Regions from separate parts of the Devosia rhizoryzae genome, predicted to be linked through region 1. Evidence: predicted binding sites of a transcription regulator. Region 1 holds the regulator's gene; each other region holds the start of a gene.
The links. Region 1 encodes LexA, which represses DNA repair genes until DNA is damaged. Its sites were predicted from a motif close to TGTTCNNNNTGTGTTCNG; they were not measured.
Positions count from the first base shown of each region.

Region 2: a site for LexA is predicted at 1,409-1,426, ahead of JI748_RS10045 (PA0069 family radical SAM protein). Genes of this name have one in related genera too.
Region 3: a site for LexA is predicted at 1,244-1,261, ahead of JI748_RS01165 (putative DNA modification/repair radical SAM protein). Genes of this name have one in related genera too.

Region 1 covers NZ_CP068046.1:1,227,212-1,229,480, reverse strand. The annotation lists gene JI748_RS06155 (molybdopterin molybdotransferase MoeA) at 1-842, shown strand, start outside; gene lexA (transcriptional repressor LexA) at 929-1,642, shown strand; gene uvsE (UV DNA damage repair endonuclease UvsE) at 1,726-2,269, shown strand, end outside.
Region 2 covers NZ_CP068046.1:2,013,845-2,016,113, reverse strand. The annotation lists gene JI748_RS10050 (HAD family hydrolase) at 1-55, shown strand, start outside; gene JI748_RS10045 (PA0069 family radical SAM protein) at 186-1,334, opposite strand; gene JI748_RS10040 (MDR family MFS transporter) at 1,682-2,269, shown strand, end outside.
Region 3 covers NZ_CP068046.1:242,559-244,827, forward strand. The annotation lists gene JI748_RS01160 (UdgX family uracil-DNA binding protein) at 1-8, opposite strand, end outside; gene JI748_RS01165 (putative DNA modification/repair radical SAM protein) at 8-1,243, opposite strand; gene JI748_RS01170 (PQQ-dependent sugar dehydrogenase) at 1,400-2,269, opposite strand, start outside.

The DNA.
Region 1 (2,269 bases):
TCACCGCCCCTGCCCGGCTTGGCCACAGCATTCGGCCGAAGGGTAACGATTTCGCTACGGGTCAGGCGCTTTTGGAGCCCGGCACGCTGCTGACACCGATGCATATCGCCGTGGCAGCAGCGGCAAACCACGCAGAACTCACCGTCGCCAGGCGTCCCCGCATCGGTCTCGTTGCCACCGGTAATGAGCTTGTCGTGCCAGGCACACCGCTCGGGCCCGACCAGATCGTCGGCTCCAACAGCTTCGCCCTTGCCGCGCTGCTGAAGCCCTATGCCGAGACCATCACCGATCACGGCATCATCGGCGACGACATCGACCTGCTCCGCACCCGTCTTGCGGAGGCCTTTGCAAGCGAACCGGATGTGTTGATCACCACCGGCGGCGCTTCGGTCGGCGAACATGACCTCGTTCAGGATGTGCTCAAAGACCTCGGCGTCTCGCTCGATTTCTGGCGCATCAACATGCGCCCGGGAAAACCCCTGATGTTCGGCATGCGCGGCAAGACCCTGGTCTTCGGCCTGCCTGGCAATCCCGTCTCGGCGCTGGTCACCGCCATCGTCTTCATCAAGCCGGCACTGCGCGCCTGGCTCGGCTATGCCGAACCGCCGCACTGGCATCTGCCGCTCGCCGCACCGACCCCGCCAAACACCGCCCGCCGCCACTTCATGCGCGCGCAGCTGGTCCACTCTACAAGCGGCCCCACCCTTCTCCCAATCGCGCAGACCGACAGTGGCCACACCTCGTCGCTGTCCAAGGCCGACATGCTGATCACCCAGCCAGAGCATGACTCCGGTCAAGGGGCCGGCGCGATAGTCGAAGCCCTGTCGATCGACGCATTCTGACCCGTGTTTTATTTGTGGCATTGCAGAACATAAATGGAACGATTATAACCGTTCTGTCTATGTTCCGATTCTAGGATGCCGGGCCGATGCTGACGCGCAAACAACACGAGTTGCTCATGTTCATCCATGAACGGATGAAGGAAAGCGGCATCCCCCCATCCTTTGACGAAATGAAAGACGCGCTGGATCTGGCGTCCAAATCCGGCATTCACCGGCTGATCACGGCGCTTGAAGAACGCGGCTTCATCCGCCGCCTGCCGAACCGCGCCCGCGCCCTGGAAGTGGTGAAGCTTCCCGATTCAATGAACCCCTCGCTCGGTGGCCGCAAGGCGCGCTTCGAGCCGTCGGTGATCGAAGGCAGCTTGGGCAAGCTCAGCACGTCGCCGGCCCGCGGCGTTGCGGCAGAAGAATATGCCCGCCCCGTCTCGATCCCGGTCATGGGCCGGATCGCGGCGGGTACGCCGATCTCTGCGATCGAACAGCACACCCACACCATCCAGGTCCCGCCGGAAATGCTGGGTGCCGGTGACCACTATGCGCTCGAAGTGCGCGGCGACTCGATGATCGAAGCCGGCATCTTCGATGGCGACACCGTAGTCATCAAGCGCCAGGACACGGCCGGCACCGGCGAGATCGTCGTCGCCCTGGTCGACGACGAGGAAGCAACGCTTAAGCGCCTGCGCCGCAAGGGCAATACCGTGGCGCTGGAAGCGGCCAACCCCGCCTACGAGACCCGCATCTTCCCGCCTGATCGCGTCAAGGTTCAGGGCCGTCTCATTGGCCTTCTGCGCAAGTACTAGAATGCTTCGAGCCGGGTTCGCCCGGCTCTATCATTTCGGAACGGCGTAAAGAGTCGTGCATTCCCTCCTCGGAGGCAATGTGAATGTCCAATCTCCTCAAGCTCGGCTTTCCCGTCAAGGTGCTGGGCAACCCTGCGCTCAAAAGCAACGACGCGCGTCGCTCGCAATCCAACCCCCATCTTCGTGTCTCGCTGGGGTATCTCTCGGATATCTTCGACTATCTGGTGAAGCACCAGATCAGCATGTACCGCATGTCTTCTGACCTTGCGCCTTATGCCACCCACCCCGACATGCCGCAGTTCCACTCGATGGTGCAGGACTGCGCAGGAGATCTCGCAATCATCGGCAAGCGGGCGCGCGAGCTTGGCCTGCGGCTCTCCTTTCACCCCAGCCAGTTCATCGTCCTCAACAGCCCCGACCCGGAACTGGTGCGCAAAAGCATCTGGGACCTCACGAGCCAGGCTGAAATGCTCGACCTTATGGGCCTTGGACCAGAAGCGGTCATGGTGGTCCATGTCGGCGGCGTCTATGATGACAAGATCGCGGCCCGGCAGCGCTGGGTCGAGACCTGGCCCACCCTCCCCGAGCCGGTGCGCCGCCGCCTCGTGCTTGAAAACGACGACCTGC
Region 2 (2,269 bases), 790 kb from region 1:
GGATTACCAGGAGGCGGGTGTTTTGGGGTTGGTTCGGTCGAGGCTGTTTGCGTAGGCGAAGAGACCCCCACCCGGCCTCCCCCATAAGGCGGGGGAGGAGTGGCGCCGAGCTTGGGGAGGCAACTTCGACTGAACGCCGAACCAACTCATCCCCCTCCTAAAGGGGGAGGTTGGGTGGGGGTGCCTTAAAACAAGCTCATCTGCTTGCTTTCCAGCCTTGGGGCTTCGAAGAGATCGGTGCGCAGGCTGGGATGCTTGGTGTTGAGGCCGTAGCGTTCGCATGCCTTTTCGAAGCGCTGGCGCAGCAGGACGGCATAGGGACCTTCGCCGGTCATGCGGGTGCCCCAGCGCGCGTCGTAGTCCTTGCCGCTGCGGGTATCGCGGACGAGCGAAAGAACGTGGCGTACGCGATCGGGGAAGTGGCGCAACAACCATTCGCGGAACACGTCGCGCACTTCGCCGGGAAGGCGCAGCAGCACCATCGAGGCGCTGACGGCGCCTTGCGCCTTGCCGGCATCGAGGATGCGTTCGAGCTCCATGTCGTTGATGGCCGGGATCATTGGCGAGGCAAAGATGGCGGTCGGCACGCCGGCTTCGCTCAAGAGCCGGATGGCTTCGAGGCGACGGGCCGGGGAGGACGCGCGCGGCTCCATCTTGCGGGAAAGCTTGTGGTCCATGGAGGTGACTGAAATCGCGACCTTGACGAGACCCTGCTTGGCCAGTTCGGTCAGCAGGTCGAGGTCGCGGATGATTAGCGCCGACTTGGTGACGATCATGACCGGATGCTTGGTTTCGAGCATCACTTCCAGAATGCCCCGTGTCAGCTTGTGCTTGCGCTCGGCTGGTTGGTAGGGGTCGGTGTTGGTGCCCATGGCAATGGGCTTCGGCTTATAGTTCTTGGCCCCAATTTCAGCGCGCAGGGCTTCGACGGCATTGGATTTAACATAGATGTCGCGCTCGAAGTCGATCCCGGCGGAGTGGCCGAGATAGGCGTGGGTCGGGCGGGCAAAGCAATAGGAACAACCATGCTCGCACCCGCGATAAGCGTTGATCGAGCGCTCGAATGCAATGTCTGGGCTATCATTGGAGGTAATGATGGTCTTGGCGCGCTCGGTATGTTCCACCGTCTCGAACATGGGCAGCGGCTCGACCGTGCCCCAGCCGTCATCGAAGCTGTCGCGCTGATGCGTCTCGAACCGGCCGACGCGATTGGTCTGTGCGCCTCGACCACGAATACGCTCGGGCTGCAGTAGCTCACGCCGTGCGAGGTCGGCATCGCGGCTGAGGCTCAGACGTTCCAGGGCTTCGAAAGAGGGGGCCTGATAGAGGGCCATTTTCGGTTCTCCAGACTAGCGCACCAAGACGATGAATCATCTACGGGCGACACCGATATGGCTATCAGCTTTCTGAGAACAAAACAAGAACACTACAATGTGAGCGTGCTCGCCTGACTGTCATATCGGCATAGCGCTCATGCATTACAAGACTGGACGTCGCGACTTCGTGAGCGTAGACAACCGCGCTCCGCCAGGCCCATCAACCGCTCGCCACTCGTCCGCTCGCGCGGCGCGTGCGGCTTTGCTGACAAGGCTTGTCACGGAAGTTTGGAAAAGATGTCGAAGGCTGATGGCCTCCTCCGTCGTGAGGGCGACACGATCCTTGAAAGGGACACGAGATGACTATGGACGCGACCATGGATGCGCTGCCGCAAAGCGCGCCTCACCATCCCGACAATGCAGCACGGAACCGGCTGGTCATCGCCATCCTGCTGGTCTCGACCTTCGTGGTGTTTTTGAACGAAACCATCATGAGCGTCGCCATTCCGCACCTGATGACCGATCTCGGCGTGACCGCCGGCGCCGCACAGTGGCTGACCACGGCCTTCCTTTTGACCATGGCGGTGGTGATCCCGATCACGGGTTTCCTGCTTCAGCGCATCAACACGCGCCCAATGTTCATGCTGGCCATGTCGGTGTTTTCAGCTGGAACCCTGATCTGCGCTCTGGCTGCAGGGATTGAGCTGCTGATCGTCGGCCGCGTCGTTCAGGCCGTGGGCACGGCGATCATGATGCCGTTGTTGATGACGACGGTGATGACCCTGGTGCCGCCCGAAGGGCGCGGCAAGACCATGGGCAATATTTCGATCGTCATGTCGGTGGCGCCGGCGATTGGCCCCACTATTGGCGGTTTCATCCTCGGCCACTTCGACTGGCGCTTCATGTTCTATTTCACCCTGCCGATCGCGCTGGGTGCTCTAGTCCTCGGCGTG
Region 3 (2,269 bases), 980 kb from region 1:
GCCAGCATCAGAAGAGCGAGAGTTGCTTGGGCTGCGGCGTCAGCTTCTGGCGCAGGCGCTGATCGTCGATGGCGCCGCCGGGGGACCAATCGCCGGTGACGATGAAGGGGCGGACCTTATCAATGGAGGCGGTCATGCGCGCGACATCGGCAAGGGTCAGGCGATGGTGGCGGCGGGAGCGGATGATGCGATCGACGGCGTTGATGCCGAGGCCGGGGACGCGCAGCAGCATTTCGCGGTCGGCGCGGTTGACGTCGACTGGAAAGCTCTGGCGTTGCTTGAGAGCCCAGGCGAGCTTTGGATCGATGGCAAGATCGAGATCGCCATTTTCGCCACCCTGGACGATTTCGGGAACATCGAAGCCATAAAAACGGATCAGCCAATCGGCCTGGTAGAGGCGATGTTCGCGCATCAGCGGTGGTGGCCGCAGCGGCAGCTTGGAGCTGGCGTCGGGAATGGGCGAAAAGGCGGAATAGTAGACGCGCTTCAAGTTATAGCCGGAGTAGAGGCCGGCGGCGCGGGTCAGAATGGCGGAGTCGTTAGCGGCATCGGCGCCGATGATCATCTGGGTCGATTGGCCGGCAGGCGCAAATTTTTGCGGCTTGGCCTTCGGCTTGCCCTCGGGCTTGGCTTCATCGAGCTTGCCCCGCAGACGGGCCATGGCCGTGCGAATTTCCGCCGGTCGCTTTTCGGGTGCGAAGTGCTCGAGCGCCGTATCGGTGGGAAGCTCGATATTGGTGGAAAGGCGATCGGCCCAGCGGCCGGCTTCGGCCAAGAGTTCCGGGCTGGCATTGGGGATGACCTTGAGGTGGATGTAGCCCTGGAAGAGGTGCACTTCGCGCAGGGTGCGGGCGACGCGGACCATTTCTTCCATCGTGTGGTCGGGCGACTTGATGATGCCGGACGAAAGGAAGAGCCCCTCGATGTAGTTGCGGCGGTAGAAGTCGAGGGTGAGCTGCACGACTTCGTCCACGGAAAAGCGGGCGCGCTGCACATTGGAGGACGAGCGGTTGATGCAATAAGCGCAGTCGTAGATGCAGAAATTGGTCAGCAGCAGCTTGAGCAGGCTGATGCAGCGACCGTCCGGAGCGTAGGAGTGGCAAATGCCGCTGCCTTCGGTCGAGCCGATGCCCTTGGTGCCGGCGCTGTTGCGTTTTTCGCTGCCGCTCGAGGCGCAGGAGGCATCGTATTTGGCGGCGTCGGCCAGGATCGCGAGTTTTCGCGTGAGAGTGAGAGCTACCATCGTTCGTCCTTTGTTCTGTGTTTAGGACATGAAGAGGGGGATTGCACATCACAATGTTGAACGGAGGAAAGAGGCCCACAGCCGCCGGAGAGACCCCCACCCGGCCTCCCCCTTTAGGAGGGGGAGGAGTGGATCGGGGGTGGGGAGGGGCTGGTGCTATTGCGCGGGAGGGGTGGGGGCGCCGTTTGCGGGGCCGACGGCGGGGGCGATGTCGGTTTGCGGTGGCTCGGGGGTGCCTTCGGTTGGGACAGCTGGGGTTGCTGCAGTTGCCGGAGCAAGAGCGGGTACCTCAGCTGCCGCAGCGGGCGGGGTCACGCGGTCGGTGGGGATCACTTCGGCGATAGCGGTGCCGCCTTCAGCGGCGACGCGCCAGACGGTGTTGCCGGCGTCGTCGGCAATCAGCAGGGCGCCGGTGCCGTCCATGGCAAGGCCGACGGGACGGCCGTGGGCATTGTCGCCATCGAGGAAGCCGGTGACGACGTCGATCGCGGGGCCGGAAGGCCTGCCATCGGTAAAGGGCACATAGATGACCTTGTAGCCGTTGAAGTGGTCGCGATTCCAGCTGCCGCGATTACCGATGAAAGCGCCATTGAGGTATTGCTCGGGCATGGCGCTGTCGTCGGTGAAGGCGAGACCGAGGGCGGCGACGTGACTCGAAAGCGCGTAATCGGGCTTGATGGCGGTTTCGACGAGATCGGGGCGCGGCGGGGAGACGCGCGGGTCGACGTTCTGGCCGTAGTAGCTGTAGGGCCAGCCGTAGAAGCCGTCTTCCTGCACCGAGGTCAGATAATCGGGCACGAGGTTGGGGCCGAGCTCGTCGCGCTCGTTGACCACGGTCCAGAGTTCGCCCGTGTCGGGGTGGAAGTTGAGACCATTGGGGTTGCGCAGGCCGGAGGCGAAGACGCGGGAGGCGCCGGTTTCGCGATCGATCTGCCAGATGGCGGCGCGGCCTTTTTCGGCTTCGATGCCGCGTTCGGCGGCGTTGGAGTTGGAGCCGACCGAGGCGTAAAGGAACTGCCCGTCCGG